2 regions of the Legionella fallonii LLAP-10 genome follow, and region 2 is predicted to be linked to the other one. Evidence: riboswitches for the same ligand, from Rfam matches in the RefSeq annotation. Region 2 holds a riboswitch; the other holds the start of a gene.

Region 1 (15,155 bases), 1.8 Mb from region 2:
TGGAACTAATTATTTTAATGTTTCAAGTAAGAATCTTGATAGCGAAGATTATAATAATACAGCTTTTGACTATGCCGCAGCAATTAATGAGCTTGAACCATTAAATGCTGAGCAGGTTAAAGAGCATGATTGTCATTCTGATGTAGTGATCGAATTGGAACAGTTTGTAACAAAAAGACCATCTCGCCCCGGATTTTTCAAGGATGTTGCGGAGGTTATTCCTGTAGAGACAGAGGAAAACGTAGAAGAGTTGAGTTTTAAAATTTAAGCGATCTTCTCCGCCTATTATGTTGTCATCCTGAGTACAGCGAAGGATCTCCCTCAAGGCGCATTGTGCCGCGCTCAGGGGAGCCTTCGGCGCAAGTTTCTGGATGGCAACGGTATTCTTAAATTAATGTCAGTTTCGGATAAGAATGTTACCTACATGTGAATCGTTCGTGCTGGTGAGATGCTAGACACTAGCCTCCTTATCCGAAACTGACGTTAATTTTACGGTAGAAAGTAAATTGGGCTCTTGAGTCAATAAAAGGTATGTTGGGTCAAAATGCCTCATGGCTGTTAGGTTAAGAACTAAAAAGCTATCTGAGGCCCTCTCCCTAACCCTCTCCCGCGATTTATTATCGATTTCCAAACATAACTCCTTGCGCGGGCGAAGGGACTTTTCGTTCTATCGACGTATTCCTCCACTTCTTATCCTCTGCCGCGATTCATTATCGATTTGCAAAAGAAACTTGCATGGTTGAGGGGACTTTTGGGGGCATTGAAGTACTATTTCTCTTTTTATTCCCTCTCCCTTGAGGGAGAGGGTTAGGGAGAGGGGGAAATCTACCTCATTTATCCCTTGAGCTGGCATTTATAAGTCAAAATGATTCAACCTATTTTGGCACTCAGACTAGTGGCGAGATTAATGAGCGAGCTTAGTCCCATAAAGTCTGTCGCCGGCATCTCCCAAACCAGGAACTATATATCCGTGTTCATTTAATTCTGTATCTATAGCTGCTGTGTATATAGTGACATCTGGATGTTCTTCGTGAAAGGCCGCAACACCCTCAGGGGAGGCAAGTAAACAAAGGAATTTTATTGATTTAGGATTCATCGCTTTGATTTCTTTGACTGCTGCAATCGCAGAGTTTCCAGTTGCGAGCATGGGATCAACAACAATAACATCTCTATCTTGAGTGTGTTCGGGGAGTTTAAAATAATATTCAACAGCTTCTAAGGTTTTGGGATCCCGATATAAGCCTATATGTCCTATTCGAGCAGTAGGAACTAATTGTAACATGCCATCTACCAGACCATTGCCTGCACGTAATATAGAAACAAACACTAGTTTTTTACCTTTTAAGACAGGAGACATCATAGTCGCTAATGGAGTTTCAATTTCTTCAAATTCTATCTCTAAATCGCGAGTCACTTCATAAGCGAGTAACATGCTGACTTCATGCATTAGTGTGCGAAATTTAACAGTACTTGTGTCCTTTTTTCGCATAATTGTTAGTTTATGTTGAATGAGGGGATGAGTGATTACAACAACACCTGGGTTATCCATTATTACTCCTTTTGAAATCTCAAATTTTTATCGTGATTATCCTAAATGCAGTTCAAGGCCTTTTGCTCATAACTATCTAATTTCCCCTTAACTCAATACCTAGGTCAATGACCTGGCCTCCTTTAAAAAATGGTTCCATCGCTAATGATTTGGATGGGAGGAGTTCCTTGTACTCGCTTCATTTTGGCAATGCGACGACCTGCCTCCCAGGTGCCTCCTTGTAGGATTTTGGCTAGGGGTAGGGAATAGCTATCCATATGTAGCTGTTTTCTGATTAGTACAGCAATTTCGTCGAGCAAAGAGACCGTTAATGCTCGCCATTCGACTATGGCTTCGGAGCCTGGATCTTGTGCTTGAAGTAAAAGATTTTTATTTTTTACCTGTAATAGTTCGCTATCAATGAGTAATCCCCCATTCCTATATTCGGGTAACCCCGTAAGCTGTTCTAAATCAGTTACTTTAATCCCTGCTTGCTCAAGTGGTTCAATGAGAGAGTAAGATAGCCATTGTGATAGTTTATGAAAAGGGACATATTCAGAGCCCGGGGTGTTTGTTTTCAATGCATTATGAATCCATACATCGCCTAAAGATACATCATGAAATGTTAATCGTACCGGCCATATGTCGCTAAAGGCATTTAGAACGGCTTGAAATAGTGTTGTTGCTGAAAGCGTGTTATGGGTATTTAACGAACTAACATAAGAATAAAAGTTCCCTAATCGGCCTTCGTTACCGAAATATTGAGACTTTTGTTGCAACGTAGCACCTAGACGATTGAGTAAGGCAACACGTCCTTTAACTCCTTCAAGAGGATTAGTTGGGGTGACTTGAAATCCTTGCAGTAAATCGTGTTCATTGAAGTTCAGTAAGCCTTGAGCATCAACGCATAGAGGATTTTTTGAGTCATGGCTAAAAGCACCACTTTGGTAGAGTGCTAAACTGGCAAGAGCCAGCCCTTCGGAACGGCTGTATTCTTTATTCGTTTCTTTATCAAAATAACGCCAAGATGAACCTGCTCCAGCATCCAGAAACACACTGATGATCACTAACTCATAAAGGATTTTCCCCAATTCATCAGACGAGAGCGATGATAGTTTATTTTGCATCGCGCTAATTCGAGCTACATTTCCCGCTTCAAAGTGTCGCCAACGACTATGGTAGGGAATATTAAAATCAGGATATTGTTCTTTAATTACATCAATAACAAAAGAGGCGGTGGATGTCATTTTTTCTAAATCGAGAGCAAAATGCTCCAATTGATCTTGTTTCGCCAGATCTAAAATACGGTGGGCTTGTAAGCGTATTGTTTTGGGATCACGTATTTGCGTTAACACTGAATCCACTGGTTGTTCTTCTTTATTCATTAAGACCCCGTCCTTTGGGTTTTGCCAACTCGTTGATATCCACAATCGCATCGGCACAATAGTAACCTGCAGCCATTTTAGCATCAATCTCAACTTGGGCATCCAAGGGGATAAGCTCATCAGGGATTTTAACTCGTTCTACGACATTGATTCCTGAACGTTGCAGCGACTCGAACTTCATATTGGACATGGATACAAAACGATGAATTTTAGTAATGCCTAGCCAGTGCAGTATGTCGGACATTAACTCTTGAAAGCGCATGTCTTGGACTCCGGCCACACATTCTGTCCTTTCAAAATATTTGGCAGCGGTGTCTCCTCCTTGCTGCCTTTTGCGTGCGTTATAGACTAGGAATTTTGTTACTTCACCTAAGGCTCTACCTTCCTTGCGGTTATAGACAATAAGGCCCGCACCGCCTTTTTGAGCGGACTCTATACATAATTCAATTCCATGAACAAGATAAGGTCTACAGGTACAAATATCGGAACCGAACACATCCGAACCATTGCATTCATCATGAATTCTACACGTTAATTCAACTTTAGGATCATGAATGGTAGTTACATCACCAAAAAAGTAAGCGGTTAAACCTCCTATGGGGGGTAAAAATACATCCAAATCAGTGCGTGTGACTAATTCAGGAAACATTCCTGCTGTTTGTTCAAATAGGGTACGTCTTAATAATGACTCTGAAACCTGGAAGCGTTCGGCAATGCCTGGCAAATACCAAACAGGTTCTATGGCTGCTTTAGTAACGACTACATCTCCATTTTCACTCAAGATTTTACCATCAGGCTTTAATCGACCTTTTTGCATGGCGGTATGCAATTCAGGAATATTTATATGTGCTCTGGTCACGGCTATAGTAGGCCGGATGTCATAACCAGCTTTGATTTCATTGGCGAAGACTTCAGCAGCAAGATGGCCCCACGGATCGAGGGAAATGATTTTTCCGGGTTCACTCCATTGATGATGAGGACCTATAGCGACAGGAGGGGTTGTGTTGGTTAGATCCGGGACGTGTTCTGGATCAAGTACTCCTGCAGCTACAGCAAGAGCACGATAGACAGAGTAGGAGCCAGAGTGAGTTCCTACTGCATTACGGTTTTTTATATTAGTAAGAGAAGCTATAACCGGCCCGCGCTCTTTAGGGTTTTCTGCATACCATTTGATTTTTAATGGTGCCGCGGTGTGGCTGGCAGGATGAGACGACAACACAATGTGTCCCTTATGTTTTTTCTTTAAATCATCTGGTGTCATAGTACTAATCCCTATAGTTTCAATGCACTAAATATGGCGCTTCTTGCTTTATCATAACAGAAGAGATTGTTGGGTAGAAGCAACTTACCATATGTGTTTTAAGTGGGAATGTGTTTTAAAAAACAGAACAAATTGAAAATAAATTGATTTGTTTGTCTATAATTTATTAAGTATAGTCGATTTTTTATACTAAATATTGTGATTTTGAGTGTTGATTAAATTTTTTGCACATAGCTGTCGAAGTGTTGTCGATTTAGTCTGTGATCCAACCTACGGTTGCTGGCTTGGAGTACGAAACCTTATTCAAAGGAAGATGGTAAAGGGCGTTGTATTAATAGGGTGTGATTAATGGTTAAGAGGGGTTTTTTAATAATTAGGATTGGGTTGTTCATTTAATGCCTAATAAGAGTGATTGGTTACTTAAATTCATAACATATGGTGTTGGCTGTATTACTGTATTTCTTGGTATGGCAGTAATAATTGGTTGGCACTGGCATCTTTTGTTTATTGTCCAAATAAGTCCTGATTGGATAGCAATGCAATACAATACCGCTATTTGTTTTATATTGGGCGGTTTATCACTTATAGCACTTAATACCTCGGCAATAAAAATAAGTCGAGTGCTTACTTTTTCGTTATTAATTTTATCGGGACTTACCGCATTACAATATTTTCTCAATCATGATTTGGGTCTAGATAGATTATTTATTAGGCTCTTTTTTACGACACTGGTGCACCATCCCGGTCGCATGGCTCTTAATACGTCTTTATCATTTTTATTTATTGGGCTAATTCTTTTGTGGTTTACTAATCCCTACGCAGTGAGCGAAAAAAAAGCCGAAGTAAGCATTAACTTAATAATTATTGGTTTTATTCTTATTCTACTAGTCAATTTGATCGCAGCATTTACTATGCATTATGGGATTCCCAATAGCATGAAAATGTCTTTCAGTACCCAATTAGGATTCTTTATCTTAAGTTTAGGTTTAATTTCATTGACTTATCAAAATAGAATGGGGGAAAAAAGAAGCTTTATTGCTCCCATATTAGTTATCTTTGTTTTTCTCGTGATCAGCTTATGTGGTTGGCAATCTCTAGTAAAAAGTCAGTATGATTATCTTAATAAACTATTGCAGTTAAAAACACAAAGTATCAGTGATTATCTGAGTGTTACGATGCAAGAACGCGCTTCTTCGTTTTTACGAATGAGTTATCGTTGGATGACTCAGAACAATACTCTTGAGAATGCATGGCGTGCCGATGCAACTCATTACATTAAGGATCAACCAGGATATGTCGCTATTGCCTGGGCAGATAAAGACTATATTGTTCGCTGGATAGTTCCTGAAACAGGTAATGAGCGGATGAAAGACTTTAATCTAATGCGGGATCCTAAGAGTCGATTAGTGATTGAAAAATCATTAGCTCAAAGACAACTACAGATGAGTCACTTAGTCAATTTCATAAAGGGAGATAGGGGGATTATGTTACTCAGTCCCCTATTCAAAAAGGAACAGTTCGACGGATTGATTATTGGAGCAATCAATACTCAAATTATGATGTCTCATTTACTCCATAGCTCGTTGATGAATGATTATGAATTGAAAATTTATTCGGATGGACAGTTACTTTATGACTCAGAAAATAAGGACTTCGATTTACATAAAAATTGGACGAAACGAATGGAGTTACTTTTGTTAGGCCAAACTTGGCAAATTGAACTATGGCCCTCTGATCAATTGTTGCAGCAAATTATGGGCTCTTGGTTACCATTAGGGACTTTGCTCGTAGGAATTTTTATTGCCTTACTAGCAGGACTCCTCATTCGAGTGCTGCAACAGGTGAGAGATCACTCCGCTAAACTCAATGATATTAGTTTTGAGTTGGCAGATACTAATGAGCGATTAAATGGGATTTTGGAAGGTTCCACTGATTTAATTGCAGCCATGGATTTAAACTACAATTTCATTGCTTTTAATAATGCGTATAAAGAAGAAATCTATAAATTGTTGAAAGTGAATTTACAAAAAGGGATGAATTTTAGCGTTTTAATGGAGAAAATGACTCCTGAAAATCGAGAGAAATCATTTTCACTATGGCAAAAGGCACTTCAGGGGCAGCCTTTTACGGTTATAGAATCATTTGATGATAAACGGTTTAGTGACCTTGATTTTGAAATTCATTTTAATCCCATTTGTAATGCACGAGGGGAATTGGTAGGAGCCAGTCATACCACCACTAATATTTTCTATCGATTACAAAATGAAAAGAGATTAAGGGCATCGAAAAAAGAACTAGAGCAAATGGTTCTAAATTTAGAAAAGCTAAATAGAGAGTTGGGTTTTCTGGAAGAGTTGATGAGTGTATTACAATCCAGTGATTCTCGAGATGAGATGATTCGACCCATATCTACATTTATCAAAATGATTTTATCGCCTACTTCTGGCGTTATTTATTTTATTGATAGTGACAATGGCAATATGCTTAAAGAAACCTACTGTTGGGGAAGTCCCATTTCTCACCAAACTGAAATCATGAAATCAGATTGCTGGGCTTTATTACGTGGCAAAATGCACCAAGTCGCTCGTAATGAAAAATTAGTTGTTTGTGAACATGTAGGGGCTGATCTGGAACAGATAGCGGTTTGCATTTGTCACCCCTTGTATGCTCAGGGACTCATGTTTGGTTTGATTTATATGGAAATAGATGTAGAAGAAGAGTCCTTGAGCAATCGGTTAATTTATTTATTCCAAATTTTAGCCGAACAAATTAGTCTAACCCTTTATAATATTAATTTAAGAGAAGAATTAAGATTACAAATAACTCATGATGCCTTAACAGGGTTATACAATAGACGTTTTTTCGAAGAGTATTTGGAAAAAGAACTTCTTACAGCAGAGCGTACTTCCTCCTCCTTTTCTATAGTGCTAGTTGATATAGATCATTTTAAACGAATTAATGATAAGTATGGCCATGTTGTTGGGGATAAAGTGCTGCAATCAGTTGGTCTTGAATTACATAATCAATGCCGAAAAAGTGATGTTATTTGCAGATGGCAAGGAAAAGAATTTTTACTCTTTTTGCGTGAATCATCTCTTGATGATGCTGCTTCAAAAGCTGAATTGATGCGTCAGTCTATAGAAAACCTGATTATAGAAACTGATGGTGAGCGTATGGCAGAAATTACCATTTCTATTGGGATTGCTGTTTATCCCCTTGATGGTAAAGATTTAGATGATTTGATCATCCATATTAACGAGGCACTTTATATGGCTAAAAAGCAGGGAGGAAATAGGGTGAGTATTTGCGGCGAAAAGGCCAAAAAGAGAAAGAGAGGGGGAGCTTAATTGAACCGAGCTTGGAATCCCATTATGATGAAGTCTATTATTTAGGGAACGCGTTATAATGACCACTTTAATTATTTGTTTGCTTATTGCTATTATTTTACCTTATTTAGTCAAATTACCTGTCGGGCATGCGATGCAGAAAGCCAGGGGAGGCTACGATAACAAGCATCCACGATTACAACAGGCTAGCTTACAGGGATTTGGAGCTAGAGCCGTTGCGGCGCATCAAAATTGCTTTGAATCATTGACCGTATTTTCAACCGCTGTTTTAACTGCGTTGGTAACCAATCATGTTTCCTTAGCCATTCAGGTTTTGGCAGTTATTTATATTGTTTCGCGCTTTACTTATGTCTTTTTATACTTAATGAATTTGGCTGCTTTAAGATCAACAGTTTGGTTTATTGGGACAATTTGTTGTATTGCAATCATGTCCTTATGTCTTTCTTAGCATAGGGTTACATGACTATTACGGTCATTCAGCGCGCAGCGAAGGATCTCCTGTAAAACGCATTGTGCCATATTCAGGAGATCGTTCGTCGCAAGCACCTCGGATGACAGTATAGGTTGGCCTCTCTTGGCTCAACCTACAATTATTTCTATTTCCAGGGCGTTAGTTGGGTTGAAAAAGGGGATAGGCTAAAGAGTTTCTGTTCCTCTTCTTCTTCAGCTTGCTTAGAAAGTACATCCACCCCTTGAGCTACTTCATTTTTTGTTACAGGCTTGTCTTTATTAGATGGTTTGGGTTCCATAGATAAAGGGGATGGTGCAAAATTTTTAGTTTTGGAGTTATCGTTTTGTGCCTGTAGTTCCGGACGAGGGGTGGGTACTAAATTATTTGCTAGTCGCTGGATAAACGCATCATATAAATCTAATTTCGGTAAATTAATGCTCAGCGACCGTATGTTGCCTTTCTCATCTTGGATTATGTTGACACAATCGTCAGATAAGTGATTTTGCTCTTTGAATTCATTGAACTCTTTAAGGATAGCATTCATGAATTTTTTTAATTCATTTCTTTGCTCTTTGGATAAGGAATTTGGATCACATTGTAGGCTAAGGGTTAGCGTCCTCGATTTACGGTCGTTATTAATGACTAATAGACCTGTAGCAACTAACTCTGCAATTACTTCCGGATTGAACTTTTGCTCTTCTGTTTTAGATAGGGAGTCAAGTTCTTGGGCACTGTATTCTTCTTCTCCTTCTCCTATTATGAATTCCATCTCTGCATCAATAGTATGATGTGCCTCATGGGTTAGCGATTTCTCTTCACTAAGAGCTGCTTTTTCCTCTGATTTGTCAGCACTTCCACTACCACCACCGCCACCACCGCCTCCTCCATGGCCAGAACAGCGACGAACTGGAGCAATTTCTTTAAAGCAAACTCGGCAGCGTGTTCTAGCTGTTTCAGCAGCAGTCTCTTTTTTTTCTGTTTCTTTGTTTAATTCTTGCAGAGTTAGAGCTGTTGAGGTTTTTGGTTTTTCTGCTGTAGCCGTTTCAGTTCCAGTCGTTTCTTTGTTTAATTCTTGCAGCGTTAGAGCCGTTGACGTTTTAGGCTTTTCTGTAGGGTGTGGCGAAGATAAGGCCTGATGTTTGTCTTTGCGCATAGTGAATTTCCACATATAATTTAATATAGATTGATACAAAAGTGCTCCCATTATAAGGGGATATTAATCTTGCTAAAAAAATTAGGAAAAGATTTACAATAAAATTACAAAAAGATGACAAATGGGTAATAGAGTCAGTTTAGGCTAATTGGTTTATTAAATAACAAGTCCATTTGTTTTTTTATCTCATGTTAAGGGCAAGTATTAGATAATTTAGTTGCATCAGGCCATGCTCACTAGTAATGATTGATTGTCTTTATCTCTTTGTGTATAATTTTTGAATTATTTTTGCTTTGTGAGATAATGGGCGATGCCTAAATTAAATAAAATTCTGCAAACAATAGATGACGAATTTGAAAAAGAGAAAGAAAAAAGATTATTTGGTATTTCTGTTAAAGCTACTGATACCAGACAATTACAGATTGCGAAACTACAAGAATTACCTCACAAAAAACAAGCGGAAATCTGCGCACAATTTGCCATTCTTTATAATGAATATCAGAATTTTCCTAGTACGAGAGATAAGCAAACGTATAAAAAATTACTAGGAACGTTGGAGTGGATAATAAATACTCAAGGAACTTTTCTTTACGTGACAATGAAATCATATGAGGAACATCTTGAGAAGACGAAGCCTGTTCATAAAGAAGATGATGCCTATAAAATATGGGATGAAAAAAGAGGTTTGATGGAAAAAGCTATCTCAACTTTGTTGAAATACCAGGAGGATGTGCGCAAGGAATGTGATGAGACCGGAGAAGCATTCAACAATCTTATCGCAATGGAGAAATCCTTTGCCAATGGTAAAAAAGCATTAGAATCTAAGTACATTCAAATGTATTCCTCTAAAATGGAGCTTTTGAAACAAGCTCATAACCAGAATGTGCCAAAAGAAGCAGATGATGAATTAATGAAGCAATTAGATACACTCTTTTTCGAGGAGTACAATGAGCGGTTTTTAGCAAGAGAGCTAGAGCTAACGGATCTGCGTTTGAGTATTGAAGATAGGAAGAAAAATCAGGATAAATTTGCGCTTGAGACATTGCTTACTGCTATCCAAAATACTTTGCTCTTGTTTACGAGCAAACCTAATAGCGATGATTCTCGAACAGGTCTTGAGATTCTAGAACAAGATAAAGATGGATGGTTTGCTAAACTTATTATTGACTTTGTTAATTTTTTCAGAACAATTGGTGCCCAAAGTCCTGAACATGCAGAAGCGATTAGAAGAGATACTCAATGGCAGTTTTGGAAACAACCAAGACATCAAGTGCTTTCTGCAGTTAACCAGAGTGTTTTGCATAAGTCAGAACAATCTACCGTACAAGACGATTCAATATCACTGAATTTATCTAGGTAACATGCACTTGGATAGACAGTTGCGGGCGCCAGAGGCGCCTCGACGATTATGGATTTACCTCGGATTTTATTAACTCACGCAGTTCTTGGGTTGTTTGCATGGAGCAAAATTTGGGCCCGCACATAGAGCAAAAATGAGCTACTTTTGCACTTTCTTGAGGTAGCGATTCATCATGATAGGTGCGTGCGGTATGCGGATCTAGTGAGAGATTAAACTGATCTTCCCAGCGAAATTCAAAACGTGCCTTGGATAGTGCGTCATCATGGGCTCGGGCAGCCGGATGCCCTTTGGCGAGATCAGCGGCATGGGCAGCAATTTTATAAGCGATTAATCCTTGCTTCACATCTTCTTTATTCGGCAGGCCTAAATGTTCTTTGGGAGTCACATAGCAGAGCAGTGCAACCCCATACCATCCCATCATGGCCGCACCAATGGCGCTGGTAATATGGTCATAACCCGGCGCAATATCTGTGACTAGCGGGCCTAAGGTATAAAAGGGCGCCTCATGACAATAATGCAATTGTTTTTCCATATTCTCCTGCAATAAATGTATAGGGACATGGCCAGGACCTTCTATCATGACCTGCACATCATGCTGCCAAGCTTGCTGTGTCAGCTCTCCTAATGTACGTAACTCCGCGAATTGAGCTGCATCATTTGCATCGGCAATACAACCGGGTCTTAATCCATCACCAAGAGAAAAGCTTACGTCGTAAGCACTCATAATCTCGCACAGTTCTTGAAAGTGAGTATAGAGAAAGTTTTCTTGATGATGAGCTAGGCACCACTTGGCCATAATAGCACCGCCGCGAGAAACAATTCCTGTGACTCTCTTCGCTGTTAATTGAATGTAGGACAACAGAACGCCCGCATGAATAGTAAAATAATCGACTCCTTGTTCGGCCTGCTCAATTAAGGTATCACGGAATAAGTCCCAACTTAACTCCTCTGCTATGCCATTAACCTTTTCCAATGCTTGATACAGAGGCACCGTACCTATCGGAACAGGAGAGTTACGTATTATAAAGTCACGTGTGGTATGGATGTTTTTACCGGTAGACAAATCCATTACGGTATCTGCTCCATAATGGATGGCGTGAAGCAGTTTTTCCACTTCATCTTCTACAGAAGAGCAAACGGGAGAATTGCCGATATTCGCGTTAACTTTGACTAAAAAATTGCGTCCTATGATCATGGGTTCCAGTTCGGGATGATTAATATTGGCTGGGATAATGGCCCTACCTTGGGCTATTTCATTACGGACAAATTCTGCTGTAATTAAAGAGTTTCCCTGTCTGTTTTGATTTTCCCTTATTGCCGCAAATTCCATTTCGGGAGTGATGATCCCTTTTTTAGCATAATGCAGCTGTGTGACATTAAAGCCTTTCTTTGCTTTTTGGGGTTGGCGCTGTAGCTGGGAAGCTTGTTGAGCTATTGTCTCTTGTTCTTTCGCATTGAGAGTTACTGATTTGGAGGAAGAGCACTCTGTATCTTGTCTTAAATTAATCCATTGGGAACGTATGTCAGGTAATCCTAGGGTAATGGTTGCTGAATATTGAGGATCTGTATAAGAGCCCGAAGTATCGTAAAGACATAAAGTGCTGGAGTCACTTAACGACATTTCCCTCATGGGAACGTGTAAGTGAGAATGAATAGTACCTGGAATGTAGATCTTTCTTGAGCCAGAATATGAGAAATGAAATTGATTTTTAGTATGCATGTAGGACTCCTATGATGGAAAAATTACAGGGGCCGAGTAAGGAATAAAAATCAATAAATGTCTGAGTTAGATGCAATAAAACTTTTATCGCTTTCATACCCAATAGAATAATTTCACATTCCCTACGCAGGCATTAACCTGTTCAGGTTCAAAGGGACTATCTCAACCTTGCGGTACCCCTAGTGAACAATCTAGGGAATTAAATCACAAATTTATTAGATTAGCGAAAGATATTTCTCAGCAAATTTTATAGCTCTTTTCCCTTAAGGAGCGGGGATTTCTTTATTTATGGTGCCACAATAGAGATGTAAGACGTTATATGCGGAGTTTTTATGCGAAATGCCGCTAATAATCAGATATTGTTAATATTTTGTTAAGAATGAGTCCTTACAATTTGTCGTGACAATATTTTAAAAAAGAGGGTTTCTATTATGGCTAGAGAAAAAGGAGAGCATACTAACGTTAATGGAACTAATAACACAACAGATTCAAAACCAAATACTTATTTTGGTTATACTCCAACTCAAATTAAAGGCACTGCATGGGATTGTGCAAATCTTGCTACGGTGACTTTTCTAACCAGCACAAGTATTGCTGCATTGCAGAGTCCATTTAAGGCATGGATTCTCAATCTCTCTAAAGATGGTTCATTTTCATCTGCTTATAAGGGTGGAGTTTTTGGTTTTGTGCGAGCAGCTTATTCTGGCTATACAGCTTCTTTATCAAGCTCTGCAATCAGAAGCGCTTATGTTACTGGAGCAAAAAATAATAGACCTGTTGAGCTCATGACTGAAGGCATGGCTAAAGAAGAAAACCTAGTTGTTAAAGACGAGGGGCTAAAAAAAGCACTTTTCAGAGCTAAAATGGGCTATGTCACGGTTGCTGCATTGGGCGAGATTTTTGTAACTCAGATTCCTGAATCCTTATCTTTATTGAGAAAAATACCAAGACTTCTTCCTCCGAATTTTAAATGGTATACACTAAATAATGCGTATCAGCTCATGTCTGGTGGTTTTATGGCAAGATATTTGTCTGGTGTAGTGAGTTTTACTTCTCTGTGTATTATTGAAGATCAAATCGCAGAAGCCTTACCTATAAAAGATAAGAAAACAAAGCATTTTATGGCTGGGGCATTAAGTGGAGCAATAGCTGCTACTTGTTCGTACCCTTTTGCTGCCTTTAAAGATTATACCTTGGTGCGTGCAACTGTTAATAATGGTAAATTAGTTAACAAAAAAGCTACTAGCATCATAGTTGATATGACAAAACAGTTTTGGACTAGTCCTAAAGAGGTAGCTAACTCTGTTGTAATCCACGCTTTAAAGCAATTGCCTTTGCGTATCGCATTAGTCGCCGGAATCTTTGGTACAGTAGGATTCGTTAACGAAACCTGTGGTCCAGCACCTTTAGACGAAGTTATCCCTGAGCGTTTTCGACCCTCCTCAACAAGAAATCAGAATTGTTTTTTTAGCAACTCTTCGTCGTCGGTAGTAATTGAAGAAGTCGAGCCAACTAAAGAAGAGGCTGTAGAACAACGTCAAACTGGTCCGAAATAGACGACTCATCTCTTTTTATGACTTAGAGTTTTTTGTTCCAGGAGAAGAAGGGACGTTACTGTGTAGCATCATAAGAAGGTGTTTTTTTGTGTCAATTAATGTACAATCGCCGCTGTTATCTGGATGCCGTGCAGCGGTTGATGTGTCTAAATTTATTTAAGGACCTCGTGATGTTTCGTTTTTTTTATAAGCCTGCTAAGGAGGTTCTGAAGGATACAGGTGTAGTATTAGCTTCTACTGCAATAGGGGGCGGTATCTATACTTTGGGACAGATGACATATAATTTTAGTGCCAATCAGCTCAGTTTTTTTAATGATTATCTTGGAAACTCTTCTATAAAAAGCCGTCAACAGACATCTGACAAGCGATTAGAAAAATCGCTATCCAATACCTTATAAGTTATAATGACTTTATTACATGAACGATTATCGGCCAACTTATTTTGTTGGGCTGGACTACGTAGCAGCAATCTTCCTATTACTTCGAAATACAATATTCCATCGGTTCGTCTATTTGTGTTATTTTAAGAAATAAATTTTTATTTCTTTATTTAATGTAAAAACAGATATTTATGAAAAAATTTATAAACTTGTAATATACTTTAAAACAAATAACTCCATCTATAAGGTGCTTATTATGAACATGAAACAATACATTGTATCGCTTTCTTTAGTTACCCTAGTAAGTACTTCATCCTTTGCTACCACCCAGGAGGGAGAAGAGGCCTATAATCAGAAACATTATGAAAAAGCATTTATTCTCCTTTCTCCTGAGGCTGATAAAGGTGATGCCAAGGCGCAATATTTATTAGGTAAAATGTATTATAACGCGCAAGGCGTGGCCTATAGTGCAGAAAAAACGGAACAGTTATTACTTGCTGCCGCTAATAAAGGAAATGTTGATGCTCAAGTACTGTTAGCCGCATTTTATTGGTATCTTAAAACGCCTGAAGGGTATAACAAAGCCTTTTCCTGGTATCAAAAAGCAGCCAATCAAAATAATCCTGATGGAGAGTATGGTCTAGGTTACATGTATGATACAGGTACTGGAATCCCGCAAAATAGTGAAACAGCTTTGATTTGGTATAAGAAAGCAGCAGCTCAAGGCAACTCCAATGCCGCATTAGCTATTGGCTATGATTATGATAATGGAGTTGGCGTGAAAAAAGATCCGGCGGTGGCTGTAGAATGGTATACCAAAGGTGCTGAGCTAGGTAATGCTAGTGCGCAATATAATCTTGGTCTTATGTACGAGCAGGGCGAAGGAGTGACTGCAGACGTCAATAAAGCGTCACAATATTTTGAAAAAGCTGCAGAGCAGGGACATGCCAAGGCGCAAGTGGAGTTAGGGTATTTATATGATTCAGGGAAGTTAGGTAAAACAGATCTACAGAA
Region 2 (15,155 bases):
AAAAACTATGGCGCTATCCTAATCATTTGGGATAGGCTGTTTGGAACCTATCAGGAGGAAACCGAAAAACCAATATATGGCACGTTGCATCCATTAAACAGCTGGTGTCCTATAAAAACGATTACCCAAGTCTATAGCCTATTAATTAAGCGTGCTTTAAACACTAAAGGCTTTTTGAATAGAATCAAGATTTTCTACAAACCACCTGAATGGAATAGTGCTGCTAACCCTAGTGTCTCAATGCAGGATATCAAAGAGATCGCTACTTATGATCCACCTATTAGCAAACTCTCAAAATGGATAGCGGGGAGCTTATTTGTTATTTTTTTTATTTGTTCTCTTTATTTTATTTTATTGAGCGAACATTTTTCATTATGGCCCGGATTAGGTTGTGCTATCACGATTCTAACTGGCTTATATTGTGTTGGTTTGCTTATTGATAAACCTCAAAAAAAATAAAAACCTCTCTTTACGGCTCTATTGATAATTCGTGTGTTTCATTCATTAGATGACTATGTTGATACAACCCTTAGACATTGACTGAAAGAGTGTCAGTAGATTAAAATAGAGTCAAATTGTTGTAATGTAAATCCACCTCCTATTGTTGTTTAACCATAGGGGGACAAGGTGTAAAGATGATATTATTGCGTGATGGTAAGATTCTGTCGAAGGTTTTTCCTGAAGATATCAAAGAAGATGGTTTTTTTGATGTTCCAGAAAGTGTCAAAAGCATAGGTTCATATTTCGAAGTATTTATGACATGTAGCAATTTGCTAACAAATGTTACCCTTTCCAAGAGGGTTGAATATATTGGTGAGTGTGCCTTTTCTGGATGCACCAATATAGAAAACGTTATTTTCGAGGGCGGGCGTACGGAGATTCATTGTAACGCATTTTTGGGATGTAACATAAAAACGATTACTCTTGTGAATTCGACACTTTTTATTGATTCTGAAGAATTAAAAAAATGCCAAGTGGATGCGATCGCGATATTCGCAGATGATCAGCGAGAAAGATGGAGGATTTTTCATTCATTGCCCAAGAGTTTGCAAGATAAGGTAATATCCAGTGAGTTGATGCAAAAAATCAAAAAAATCATAGAGGACGAAGTTTCCCGAATTACGAAGATGCCAGAAATAAATCCGACGTATCCTTATTTAAATACCAAGATGCCCAATGAGATGTTTGTCGAAATAAACAGTTTTATGGTTGATAATATTGCAGCCTACTTAAGACGGGTTCCCGTACCTCAAAATAACGCCGAGTTGCAGGATTATAAGAAAAGAGTAGCGAGTGCTGCTGATAAGCTCGTCAAAAAAACGCAATCCCTGGATATTTTGAAAGAGAATTTTAAGGAGCACTTAAAAAAAATGGAGGTTAATGAAACTGCGTTACGTCTGCAAGGAAAAAAAGACGCTGCGGATGTAACAAAAAAACTGTGTGAAAAAATAACTAACAGCTATCAGCACACATTTTTTAGCAGTCCGACACAGTTTAAGCAAGAATGTAATACAGCAACAGCTGCCGCGTTCCCTCCGTTGAAACAGCATTCGGATGGGGAACATTCTTTAATGATGATACCTCTTGGTAAGAGTTTTTTGGGGATATCTCCAATTTTACTGAGTACTGGTTATCAGTTCATTACCAAAACATACTCTTTCTTCAGCAAAACTGACAAAGAAGTTAGTGCATTGGAGAAAACCATCGAGGAGCTGTCAGACACACAACAAGAGCTGATGACTTATCTGTGGCAGTAACTCAAGCTATTATCTGCTCCTTCCCTTTATTGCTCTAGTTCACCAAACTGAGCAACTAATTTAGTTCATCTTGGGGTGCGTCAGGATTTCATGAGTTTCTTGAGGGTTATATCTACAAATAGAACTTCATTTTTTTACAAAAACGAATCATTTCTTGATCTAAATCAAACCAATTTGGTGATCATGTTGTTATCTTATTGATACCTATCGTCTTACCTAAAATTTGTAAATGACCTTAATGGAGGAGTTTAATATGCCTTATTTTAATGAACTTACCCAAGAAACCACTCTTTCTGGATTAACTAATGTAAGCGGTGATGAGTTAATTCGTACTATTTTCAGAATCAACAAAAACACAACGCATCTTGATATGAAATGGAATAATTTTGGTATAAGAGCGAGTAGCGAATCGCAAACAGCATTCGAAAACTTGAATGACAAGATAAAATTTGTAACTTTACGTGGAAATGGTTTAGGTAAAAAAGCAGGAGAAGACGCAGCATCTATTTTCTCATCATTCAAGCACGCTACTCATATGGATTTAAGCTTTAATGACCTTGATGTTCAAAAAGATCTGGCTATTGGATTAAAAGGTTTTGCCTCAACTCAAGTCGTTTCATTGGATCTGAATTCTAATAATTTAGGTTATAAAGATAATGAGCAAACCAGGAGTGCTGTTGCTGTGCTTATAGGCTTAAAATCATTGAATATGAGTTACAACAAATTGGATAGGAATAGTGAAGAAGAACTACAAACACTGTGTTTGGCTTTTCCTGGTAACTTAGAGCATCTTGATATAAGCAACAATAATTTAGGCGGTAAAATTAAAGTAATTAGAAAATTACCTAAAAATATCACCTCTTTAAATATTAGTGATAATGCCATCGATCAATTAGCTGTTAAGGAAATTAATAATCTAAACGATTCATTAACTCATTTGCAAACACTTTATATCAGTAATGATGAATTCAACAAAATGACCTTGGAGCAAAAAAAGGCCTGGAAACCTATTTTCACAGCCATAAATAAAGTTGTTTTTCTTAATTCAGCTGGAAAAGAAGTGATACCTGAGCAATCTCATTTTACAACCAATCGGGAAGTTTTTTTTGTACGAAATGATGACCCAAAGGAGCAGAATAAAGTTGAGTCGTTTAAGAGTTTTGCGAAATCAATTTCTAATGGGCTACGAAAATAAAATAAAAAATGTTTTTTGAGCGAAAATTACATTCTCAATTGGGGCTGGATATCTGATGAGTCGGGTGGTTCGTATTGTGGCGTTCTAAAAAAGCGTTGAAGTGATAGAGAAGAGGGCGGAGGGGAATCAAGGGGTCGTTGAATGATTTTGCATGATTCCCTGAGCTCCTCGGTTTTCATCGCGCCCGGAGGAGGGGCCTCTGCTTTAATGGGCTTTGTCTGTGCGGCAAGATCAATTTGCACTGGCGGTTTTTCCTTAAATCCACGTGCTAAGGCCCTAAGTGCTAAAGTAATCCCAAATAATACTATACTGCTTATTTCGAATAATTTCATTAATGGAACATCATAATCATGTTCTTGTGAATCAGCTTTCTGAAGTAAATGCTCTAAAAAATTGGCCACATTATTTCCCTTGGATAAACCAGTAAATAATGAGCGAAATACCTCCGACCATTCTTGAAAGAAGAATTTTGGTGCGGGATCAAGTAACAACCCCTCATTTATTGACTCATAAAAAATGTCCTCTTCTTCACAATCCTCTACAATCCTCTGCATATCCATTAATTGTATATCAGGTTGTACTTCATTATTTTTCTGCTTGTTTAAGTGAAGATAATGGGCTATTACGCTATAGGCTAAAAATCCAATCATTAATACGCAGCCCATTACTATAGAAGCAATCAGTAATGCTGGAGGAAAAATAGCAGCTGGCACTAAAAACAATGTAGATGTTGTAAATAAGAAACTGGTCAGCACCCCATAAGTAAGTAAACCATACCTTACTCCTGATAAAGCCGCTGTAAAATAGGTATGTGTTACTTGTGTTTTAACTAACTGATGTAGTTCTATAAAGGATTTAATTAACACTCGAAGCTCTGCTTTCAAACGCTCTATCTCAGCTAAATCTTCAGAGCTCTTATCCATTTTTTTATGCAAAGACAGCAATATTGCATAATTGACTTGCATTTCCCTGGTCACAAGTGCCAATTTACATTGATTTTGGGTGATTAGTAGATCTAATTGATCATTATACTCTTCATATAACCTTGATATCGCGCAAGCTATAACGTAGATGCAGCTGATAATGGTCATAGCGAGCAGTGCAGGTGAAGATAATATTGCCAAACTTAAAACGCCAACAAAAAGACTTAAACCATCAATAAGTCCACTCAATCCCATGGAAAAAAAAGCATGAATACGTACCTCGTCATCTTGAAATGAGATGCGTGATAAAAAAACTTCGCTGTCAGATTTGGCTAAATGAGGAAGCTCTAGAATATCAAACAAACACTTATTATTCTTCTTTATCATTTCCTTGCGTTTCTCACGCATATCAAAGAGCCACCATCGATTAGCAACGGCTATAACTCCCAATATTAATCCACAAGGAATCATCGCGTATTTAAGATCCATGCCCTCGACTAATAGACCGATGATTTGTATCGTACTGCGCAAACCTTTATAAGCGCTCCTAAGACCGCTCATCATCTCGCGAAAATAACGCCAAGCTAATGCTATATTTTTTTCAATTGTGCCACTTTCTTCATTCTCAAAGAGGCTCGCTAAAAAAGAAAATGTAATCAAAAAAATCATTTCGGAGGTAATAGTAGCAATACCTTCTGGAGAGGAAAGAAATTCATACATTAAATTGCTGTCATTAGTAGAAAAATATACTTCAAAAAGATATTTAAACATGCTGACAGAAGAACTAAGGGCGTCAAGAACAGCATAAACATGGTAGATGTACCCATTCTTATCCAGTTTTTGAGGGAGGATTCGAGCTTGCGCCTCAAGTCGTCTGGCAATTTCCAGAGAAAAAATTAACTCGTTAGATTTTAAAGCAGGATCTTCATCACGTTCAAAAGACATACTTACACGTATGAACCATCATCTAAGATAGGGCGGTATTGTATTTATTTATCATCTTATCGTCAATAAAAAAATCTCAATGAATCAAATGAATACAAAAAGACTCATCGGTTTAGCGCTTTACTTTTGCGACGGATTATCTTCGATATAATTGCGTATAATTCTTCATCGCCTACTATGGGTTCTAAATGGTCTTTCTCCCTAATCATGGTGGGCATATTAAACAAACAACCGTCAGATCAAGTCAGAACGACTATATTAACGTCAAGGGCCTTATGGAGTTATTGTTTGTATCCGCTTCTACAATATTTGACAAATCATCTCGAAGACTTTGTGCCATTCGCTCCAATTCATAAGAGCGACCGTTATAATCATACCATCTAAAGCGAGTTGGTTTCTTTTTTTTATAGCGAGGTGGATTCTCCAAACTTTCCCGAGTTGTGTAATGTGTGCCCGATTCCAGCATTGAAAGAAGTGTTGTCTTATCAAGAATTTTGGGACTAGCAGGCGCAACTTTCCATTGCTTATTTGAATAATATTCTTTACAGAAAAGTACTGGATTATTAATATCCGTGTGAGGTATTAACTCATCACCATCTTCCAAAGATGTATTGCTCTCTAAGGCACTCTTCAACAGACTCAAGCGTTTTTCATAATCTTCATATTGCATCATACGCCCTTTTAACCTATTTAATATTTTAGAGCTGCTATCTGAATTAATTACACGACGCATTGCGTGACATTCTTTCTCAGACAACGGCGCTACCTCAGGAGGTAATACTGTAGCATGAAGCATTTTTACGAGAGGATTTTCTTGAACAGGATTTTCTTGAACAGGATTTTCTTGAACAGGATTTTCTTGAACAGGATTTTCTTGAACAGGATTTTCTTGAACAGGATTTTCTTGAACAGGATTTTCTTGCTCTCCTCTGATGAGCGATTCAAAAATTAAATAAATTGGTACCGAAAAAGATACTATAGCAGCAACGGTAATGGATAATGGATCAGACATTAATTACCCTATATTATTGATTATACTAGAATTGTAACATATAAAAACAAAAAGAACGCAAAAAATATTCTGTTTGTGTTGGCTCTACAATTTGGTTTGTACAGATTGAGATCCGCCCAAAACTTAACTTTCTTTAACTTTAATCATTCTTCGACTAGTATTGAAAACCACTTAAAACATCACAGGTATTTTTAAATCTGAATTAGAGAGGACTGGTGCAATGTTTCCTAAAATGATTAAACAGATGGAAAAAGTGGAGTTAGAAAAATTTAGTTTTTACATGACTAGTGATAAAGCATTTATTACCTTTGCGGAGATTCCAAAAGGCAGTTACATTGAACCCCATACCCACGAAAAACCCGTTTGTAACTACATCGTAAGCGGTATTCTTGAAATTCGCATGGGTGATAACCTACCAATACTGTACCAAAGCCATGAATGGTTCGAAATTCAGCCAGGAACTTCTCATTCTGTTAATTGTATCGAAGACACATCCATGATTGAAATATGGCCTGAAGGCATTAGTGAATAGTGATAGCATGCTTACAACACTTCTTTTAATAGTCGCGTAGGCCGTTTTCATGGATTGAAATCCTCTGACTGGATTACTAAGATGCTTTAGTTTCCCATGATCCGCTTAATTCATCTGCAGAAAGAGAGTGATTAACCATCTCTTAGCTCTTTCATTTGAGTTAAAAATTGTTGCGTTGCCGTGAGGGGATTATCTGCTTTTGTAATAGCGGAGATGAGCGAAACACCGTCAACTCTTGCCTTTAAAATTTCAGGCAGTCGTTCAAAAGTCATCCCGCCAATGGCAACTAATGGATAATGGAGGGTCCGTCGCCAACGTTGAAGCTGATCTATTCCTTGCGGTTGAAATGACATAACTTTGCTGGTCGTAGGATAAATAGGACCACAAGCAATGTACGATGGGTTTAGGGCATGTGCTGTGGCCACTTCATAATAGCAATGGGTACTCACGCCTAAATGTAATCCTGACTGGCGAATTTTATCGATATCCGCTTCATGCAGATCCTCTTGGCCCAAATGAATGCCTTGAGCACCAAAGCGAATAGCCAGTTCCCAATAATCATTAATAAACAGTGTGACGCAGTATTTTTTTGCTAAAAAAATACTGCGTTTTATCTCCTCTTCTAAGCGTGCTTGACGCATATTCTTTATTCGTAATTGAATACATTTCACGCCTTCCGGTAATAGCTTTTCTAACCAATGACTGCTATCAACAACGGGATATAATCCTATCTGGCACTGTTTAAAGGGGGCTGGTAATTTCAATAAAGGGGTGGGTGAGAGATAAGGAAGATCGATTTCGTCCTCAGGCCAGCCACCATGAAACAATTTTGCTGTGTGTTGATCAATATTTAACGCTTTCCGGATCCCACGGGTTACATACATTTTTGCAATAACAATCGCATCCTTTATTGAGTGACCCAACGCAAGACAGGCCGCAAGAGCGGAAGAAAGAGTACATCCCACCCCACGATAATTTCTATTAGGTAACCGTTGATTCGCGAGCCAAAAAGATTCATGTCCATTAGTCCAATAATCTTGGCTAAATAAGGCATCCTTTACATGACCTCCTTTGAGTAAGACGCTTTTGGCCCCCAGCGCTAACATTGCGTGAGCACCTTCTTGGATATCTTGATAGGAAGTAAGGGAGCGATTCAATATTTTTTCTGCTTCAATCAAATTGGGTGTAACAATATCCACGTACGGAAATAACTTCACTAGACGTTCTATATGTTGCTGTACATTTGAAAAAATTAATGGAGTTCTCGAAGACAATGCGAGTATTGGATCTAAGACCACAAACCCTGGATAATCTTTCAAAAAATGAGTGATTTTCTCATGAGTAGATGACGTACCAATCATCCCGATTTTAATAGTATCGGGTTTAAATGCATATTGTAATGCATCATATTGTGCAGCAACCTGATCACTAGATATTGCTTCAATAGCTGCGAAGCATGAGTCTACATTAAAATTTTTTAATGTTTCTAAATCAACTTGAACTCCTGAAAGTCCTGCAGGATCAACGCTAGCAATTGTCCATACAATTGGTTTTTTCATACTTTATTATCTTGATGCCAAAACGGGGTATCAATTAATGAAGTGCTGGGATGTGCTACGTTTCTTTCAAGCATTATCCCTGCTTGAAACGCTTCAAAACCCGCGATGACTGCATGACGAAAAGCAGATGCCATATCGATAGGAAAATTTGCTAGAGCAACCGCTGTATTCAATAACACTGCATCAAATCCCAGTTCCATGGCTTGTACAGCATGAGAGGGTTTCCCAATGCCGGCATCAACAATCAACGTCGTTTTAGGAAGTCGATGGCGTAGCGTTTCTAAAGCATATGAGTTAACCAATCCTTTGCCTGAACCAATAGGAGCGGCCCAAGGCATTAAAATGTTGCACCCTATATCGACCAACTTTTGGCATACGACCAAATCGTCTGTGCAATAGGGAAAAACGTCAAATCCTTCATCAATTAAAATTTTGGCCGCTTTGATTAACTCAAATGGATCGGGCTGAAGATTGTACTCATCCCCAATCACCTCTAATTTAATCCATGAAGTATCAAATAGCTCTCTTGAGAGCATAGCCGTACTAATCGCCGTTTTTGCATCACGACAACCTGCCGTATTCGGCAAAAGATGACAGCTTAAATTTTTTACTGCTTGCCAAAAAACCTCACCGCCTATGCCTTGTGGTGCTTGGCGCTTTATTGATAAAGTAATCACTTCTACCTCAGCGGCACGAATAGCGTTCTCCATGACTTCTAATGAGGGATAACACGCTGTTCCAAGTATTAAACGGCTTTTTAGCATTTTCCCGGCTAAATTCCACATGCTTAACCTCCTTGCATTGGCACAATGATATCTACGCGATCGCCTGGATTTAATAGTGTTATGTTGTAGGCCATACGAGGGATCAGCCGATTATTTATCGCGACTGCAAAATGCTGCTCGATGTAATTGTTTTGTATTAATAATTCGTGTAACGATTGTGTTGGTTCAATCTGCTGCACTGTATCATTGAGATAAATGCTGACCATAATTAACTCTCCCAAATTTTTGGATAACGAACGTGTTGATAATTGGTTTTTATGCCACGAAGAACTTCTTCCGCTAGAGCAGGGGCAATTAAATAACCATGACGATAGAGTCCATTGATAGCGATGAGCCCATCCGTGAATTTAATCCTTGGTAAATGACTTGATAGGGTGGGGCGGCATTGGGTAACTGTCTTTATGATGCGCGCATCAGAAAAACCGGCATGGACATAGTAAGCTGCTGTTAATAATTCTAATGTTGTACGAACTGAAATAGAATCAAGATCGTCTGCTTCAATTTCACTGGCGCCAATAAGATAAATATTGGCAGGGCGCGGGACTATGTACAAACTATAACGAGGGTGTAAAAGACGAATTGAGCGCTGCAACTGAACATCAGGAGAATGCAGCCATATTAACTCACCACGTAGAGATCGTAAATCAGTAAAAACAGAGCGAGCACCTAATCCTCGGCAATCAAAAACCATATCGAACTCATGCGACTTTGATTCGGTTATAATCAGCCTTGGTTCAAGTGATAAAACAGGTGTATTCGTGATGCATCTTACGCCTTTAGCCTCTAAATAAATCTTAAGAACGCGCATTAGCGACTGACAATCCATATGCGCTTCGTCAGGGAAATAATAAGCTGTCTCGAATTTAGAAAGCTCAGGCTCAAGTTGAATCACTGTCTTATTAGATAATTGTTGAAAGTTAAAGTCACCCTGATCCAATTGACTTGATATGCGCCGACTAAAATGACTCCATTCAGCTTGATCATTAGGATGACTAAGTACCAGACTTCCGGATTGTTGAAAATAAATCTGTTCTGGTAATTGTGCAAGAATTTGCGGCCAGCATTGTCGAATGGATTCTTGACCTAAATGAAAAATCAGTTGATCTGCTTTATCTAATTCAGAAAACGGTGTTAATAACCCGGCGGCGGCTAAGCTACAATTTATATCCCCTGTGTTTTGATCAAAAAGAGTGACTTTCCAGCCTGCATTATGCAATGCAAGTGCCAGCAAGCGTCCCATTATTCCCATGCCCACAATACCTGCTTGCATGGTTAGCTCTCAAGACAACAAGCGATTGGCTTTAAATCAGAGTAAGGCGTTTCCGGCAAAAAACGAAATGTCCGTTCTGGTACAATAAACTGAACTGAAAAAAAATTCGGTGATGGCATGCTCATAACTCCTTATATTAATGCGTGAATAATATTGGAGATGGCAAAAGGGAACCGTGCCACATAGAAAATATGACATGGATCTTATGAAGGCGTCCTTACGCTGATATGACTCAGTTCAAGTTCGACGGGTAACTCTCAGCCGGTTTTCCGACACCCCGCGCCATCTAACAAACAGTGATATGCTAGATTTTAATTTTTTGTTTGTCAAATCCGTAGAGCTTTTGTGGAATGAAAAATTGATTTCAGATTTACTCTTCAGATTTTTTTAGTTGATTCATTTTTTCAACGGAGCCTTAGTCAGTGATTTTGATGGGTGTTATATTGCTTATAAAGCGCCATGAACAAATAAGTTACCTCTATGAGAGAACCATGCTGGTTATCAGAACTTTTAATAATCAAGAAGGTATTGATATACAAATGGAACCCGGTTTTAAACAGAATCCTCAATTTTAACTATAATGGAATTAATACTCCGTAAAACAAGGACAGTTGCATATGGATTCTCAAGCATCTCATGAGGAGATTCTCCGGATGATAAATACAATCCCTATTTTTTCAGGCATTGGCATTCATGAACAAAACATGCTCGCCCGTAAATGTCTTATCGTTGAGTTTAACACTGGGGTCATTTTGATTAAGCAAGGTGAAATAGCTGATAGACTTTATGCTATTCTCAAAGGGAGTGTGGATGTAATTAAAACCACATCCAACCGTTCGGTACGCATCAGTAGATTGGGGGCTGGTGATGTGTTTGGTGAAATCGCTATATTGCGAGCGATTCCAAGAACAGCAAGCATTATTACCACAATGCCCTGCAAATTTATCTCTATAAATGGCAAAGATTTTTTAGAAATTTACCAATACTTCTCTCCAAAAGCTCGTGATAATATTCAATTGATGGTAGAGAAACGCCTGGCTCAACATAGATAATTGTTGAATCGCGAGCATGGTTCAAATCCACTGAACACTTTTGAGGGTTCTTCCACAGATCCTTTAATGTTTTGAAAATACTATCCTATTTAATAAAAAAGTGACTGGCAACAAAACAATGACGACCAGCAATGGTGCATAGGTGACTGAAATTCCTAGATGTACCATAAACTCTAATGAAGCGGCACCTAATACATATTGCAATAAGTAGATTAGGGGAAATTCTAAAAAAGTATGTAATGACATCGTCCCTTTAAATACAAACATGTTCATAAAGTAGAGAGCAATTACTGAAATTGTATACGCTATTAAATATGCATATTGGTAGTTTATGAGATGATATAACATGACATAGAGGCCGAACATTATTAATGTACTTAATATGCCTGTTATAGCAAAACCAAGCATTTGTTTTTTATGAACTTGCTTGATAAATTTCATTTTCATATTCCTGCCAGGATTAAAGGGATACTCTATAGAGTATCATTTTTATGATCCCTTACTACCAATAAATTGATTTTTTCATTGGATATCAAATTGTGTATAAGTTCATGTATTTTTAATCTATCAGAGTAGAGGTAATCAGTATGCTCGATCACGAGCATTATCCAATTAAGTCTGATTATTTTGATAATCAGACTTAACGAAGAAAGAGGGCGGGTGGTTACAAGTCATAAGTGCAAGCGCCTTTTTACTACATAGTGCTCATTTCCATTACCGTTACAGTGTGTGATTTAAATTCATCAATACCGATTTTCTTCCACCCAAAACGTTGATAGTAATTTGTTATGACAGGATCAAAAGCAAATAAGTAAAGGTTTCTGAAGCCGAGCTGTAATGATAGTGCTTATTAACTTGAAATTCACGACCCACACCTTTTCTAAATATCATCCAACCCTGTGTCTTAAAAAAACAACTATATATCTGACTCTGAGGTAATTTTAGTCAATTGCTCTAATAGCAGATTAATTTGCCATCCAACTGTTGATAAACGTATTCCTTAGGCGATGCATTTAATCAGAGTGAATTAAATATCTAAAACTCTATTTAGCAAGCGTCTGTCTGGCGCATCTCCCGACAGACATGTACTCACCTTCTCTACACTAGTTTGCATTTTTTCTTGTCATCTCCTTAGGTTAGTGTTAGGTTTCGAATAGGGATAATAGTTCAGACTAAAGGAGGCAGTACGATGTTGTTGACAGAAGAAGAAAACGCTTTAATGCAGCAGAGTTTCTCTATTACTAATTCAGAACATAGAAAGTTATTAGATAGCAAGTTAGATCTATTCGAAAGAAATTTAAAACAACTAAGAATACAGGGGTATAAAATTGGCATAGCCTCCATTGGGGCCTTTTTAACTCGGCTATTCAGTTTAACCTCATTCCTTTATCCAACTGATTGGGCATGTGTGGCTTATGTTGTACACGCGATTCATCAAAGTGGAGGTATCAACCAACAATACCGTGATGATTTTGCAAATGTTAAAGCCATGTTTGATTGGTGCTTTCCCAAGGGTGAGCAATTATCTGTCAATAGCTCAATGGCATCAGATCCATCTATCCAACGTTTAGTAGAACAGGTAGGACCTTTGTTAAGCGAGGCACGGCGCTCACGTTTAGCGCCCTGGATCAATGGTTTAGAGGATATGGGCCAGAGTTTAGTTAATAGTGCAACTTCTTTAGTAAACAACGCATCAAGCTGGGTTTATAATTCGATATTTGGTGCATCGAAAACCACAACAGCACCACAAAAAAATGTAATGCGCCCAGAAGTTTTTGCTTATCTAGTTAGACAATTAGTGACAGGGAAGCAAACATCACCAATTGATTATTATTGTTACGGCGAAGGCAGTGAAATTTTCGATGCAATGTATCAAAAGGCGGTTCAATTGTATAATAAAGCATCAAATTTAACTGCTCACTTAAAAATGAATTAGAGCAATCGGGGCAGCACTCAATCGAGTCGACCCTTCTAGTCTCGAGCAAAATGGGGTCACCCTCTGAAAGCGCCACACGAATAGCAAGCGAATCAACTGTCTTAAATTTTTAATTCAAGACAGTTGCTACTCTTAGATAATTATTTTCCGCTCACCAAGATTTTGTACAAATCGCAGCATGTAGCCATCTGGGTCTAATACTATAAATTGGCGGTTTCCAATCTCCATTGAGTCAGCGCGGTACCATTTATCTTCTAGAGGTAGAAAAATTTTGGCTTCAAAATACTTGCAGCGGTTATATAGTTCATCTACGCGGGTTGTTTTAATTTCTAGATTGATCCCTCTGCCAAAAGGAGCCTCCATAGGAGCAGGTATCCATATCCTTTTAGCTCCGCTAGTTATTTCATCCAGCATGATTCTTGCGCCTTGACACTCAAGCATAGCAAAGCCCTCTTCTTCTCGCTGATATTGAATTTTTGAATTCAAGTATTTCAACATAAAAAGAAAGGCTTGATTTTAGATTGGAACAATAGAGTTCTGGAGTTAGTGGAGTATCCAAGTATTTCTCTTTCATACCTATTTTATTAGTTTTTTATCTGGATAGCTTGAGGATAAACTTAATGACGGTTATTGAGCAACCCCTTGACCTAGTTAAAAAAAATCCCAACAACCAAAGACTTTGAACCCTAGGGTTTAGGTGGTGAGCAAACGTTACAGTTCAGGCTTCTCAGAGGAGTCTAGCCTTCAATCAATTACTTCATTAAACTTAAATAAATAATTTCGTTCATTTTTTATAAGACTAGGTTAAAAGAGAATTTGAGGGTCGGCCGGGATTCTGACGAAAAGGTCCGTTTGATGTTCTATTTTAATTCAATTTGTATTCAACCATTAATTTGTCTCTATCCATGCTCAATGGAAATACACCATACCTATTAATATGCCCACCATGATAAGGGGATAGACCATTTCGCATATTTTCTGTAACCTCAAGACCTTCTTCAGTTAATTCATTAATAACATTCGTCATGTTTGCCACAACATGTAACATGACAGCATTCGCAACAAGTCGACCAAAATTAATAGTCTTTTTCTGGTTAACTCGCAAATTATCTTCAATTGTTCCATCCCGGCCAAAGGAAACCCAGTCAATGAAATTGTTAAATTCCTCACTTTTACAAGTAGCGGTCTGAATTAAACGCCTTAAATCAATATCGTTAATATAATTGAGTAAAAACATGGTTCTAACAACACGCCCCAACTCGCGAAATGCCTGGTAAATTTTATTTTTTCGGCTTTGAGTGCATAATTTTCGTAAAATTGTTGAGGCTTTTATATTGCCACTCCGAATGGACATTACGACGCGTAGCATGTCGTGATAATGCGCCTCTATCAATTCCCAATCAATCTTATCATTAGTAAAAATACTGTCGATATGCTCAAATATAACACCATCACTCATAATGGGCCTGTAGTATTTTAAATGCTTAAAATTTCTAATTCTCGGCATAAGTTGTATAGCGAGCAGGTAAGCAAAAGCAAATACCACTTCGCTTTGTGCACCAGTATCTCCATGGATTGTAGTAGGTTGAATATCAGATTCATTTTCAATAATACCATCAAAAATGTAGGTTGCCTCATACACTCCACAGGGAATAAAATTGCTGAACAGCGCAATATATTGATCCGAAACATGGTAATAACCTATCCCACCGTATTGACCATAACGAATGTGGTGCTCAGCAAGTAAATTGTTTGTGTAGACATTCCAATAAGTACCATCGACAGATCCAGTTTCACCAGTTCCCCAAGATTTTGGCAGATCAAATTGATTGTAGGCATTAATTATTTTTTCAGTTGCCCTACTTAACCTATAGTCTGTGATGTGGTGGTTAAATAGCCAGGCAATTTGTTTACGACTGTACTTTTGTAAGCATCGCTCTGCTTGAACTGGACCTACGTTACACCCATAGGAAAAAGAAGTGGCAACAAACCTCATATCATAGTCTTTAATTTTAGAATCAAAACCCGACAATGGTTTAAAGTCTTTACTGATACTGAGCCATTGTTCAATATCAATAAACACATCTACAATATTTGTCAGCGGCAATCGAGTAGAAACTTGTTCAACAAAAGACGTTATTGCCTTATCTTCTTTTTTATTGATGACGCGTTTTAAAACAGGTTCGCAG

The links. A riboswitch is a leader RNA that binds a small molecule or an ion and turns the genes downstream of it on or off. The one in region 2 is predicted to bind thiamine pyrophosphate.
Region 1: another riboswitch for thiamine pyrophosphate. It lies ahead of thiC (phosphomethylpyrimidine synthase ThiC); the one in region 2 lies ahead of LFA_RS06540 (FAD-dependent oxidoreductase).

Annotation. Positions count from the first base shown of each region.
Region 1 covers NZ_LN614827.1:3,376,224-3,391,378, reverse strand. Annotated here, with positions in the region: gene LFA_RS14185 (DEAD/DEAH box helicase family protein) at 1-268, shown strand, start outside; gene upp (uracil phosphoribosyltransferase) at 905-1,549, opposite strand; gene LFA_RS14170 (URC4/urg3 family protein) at 1,672-2,913, opposite strand; gene LFA_RS14165 (GTP cyclohydrolase II) at 2,906-4,174, opposite strand; gene LFA_RS14160 (sensor domain-containing diguanylate cyclase) at 4,570-7,521, shown strand; gene LFA_RS14155 (MAPEG family protein) at 7,580-7,969, shown strand; gene LFA_RS14150 (hypothetical protein) at 8,118-9,125, opposite strand; gene LFA_RS14145 (hypothetical protein) at 9,436-10,485, shown strand; gene thiC (phosphomethylpyrimidine synthase ThiC) at 10,532-12,205, opposite strand; TPP riboswitch at 12,307-12,396, opposite strand; gene LFA_RS14135 (hypothetical protein) at 12,637-13,761, shown strand; gene LFA_RS14130 (hypothetical protein) at 13,932-14,159, shown strand; gene LFA_RS14125 (tetratricopeptide repeat protein) at 14,398-15,155, shown strand, end outside.
Region 2 covers NZ_LN614827.1:1,597,439-1,612,593, forward strand. Annotated here, with positions in the region: gene LFA_RS06495 (sterol desaturase family protein) at 1-459, shown strand, start outside; gene LFA_RS06500 (leucine-rich repeat domain-containing protein) at 636-1,757, shown strand; gene LFA_RS06505 (leucine-rich repeat domain-containing protein) at 2,011-2,952, shown strand; gene LFA_RS06510 (hypothetical protein) at 2,979-4,820, opposite strand; gene LFA_RS06515 (hypothetical protein) at 5,074-5,832, opposite strand; gene LFA_RS06520 (cupin domain-containing protein) at 6,053-6,364, shown strand; partial or broken gene LFA_RS19795 (IS6 family transposase) at 6,389-6,469, opposite strand; gene thiE (thiamine phosphate synthase) at 6,496-7,923, opposite strand; gene LFA_RS06530 (thiazole synthase) at 7,920-8,708, opposite strand; gene thiS (sulfur carrier protein ThiS) at 8,711-8,914, opposite strand; gene LFA_RS06540 (FAD-dependent oxidoreductase) at 8,917-9,978, opposite strand; TPP riboswitch at 10,176-10,268, opposite strand; gene LFA_RS06545 (cyclic nucleotide-binding domain-containing protein) at 10,632-11,030, shown strand; gene LFA_RS06550 (GtrA family protein) at 11,094-11,477, opposite strand; partial or broken gene LFA_RS20290 (GNAT family N-acetyltransferase) at 11,725-11,862, opposite strand; gene LFA_RS06555 (hypothetical protein) at 12,220-12,966, shown strand; gene LFA_RS06560 (VOC family protein) at 13,099-13,452, opposite strand; partial or broken gene LFA_RS06565 (transposase) at 13,832-15,155, opposite strand, start outside.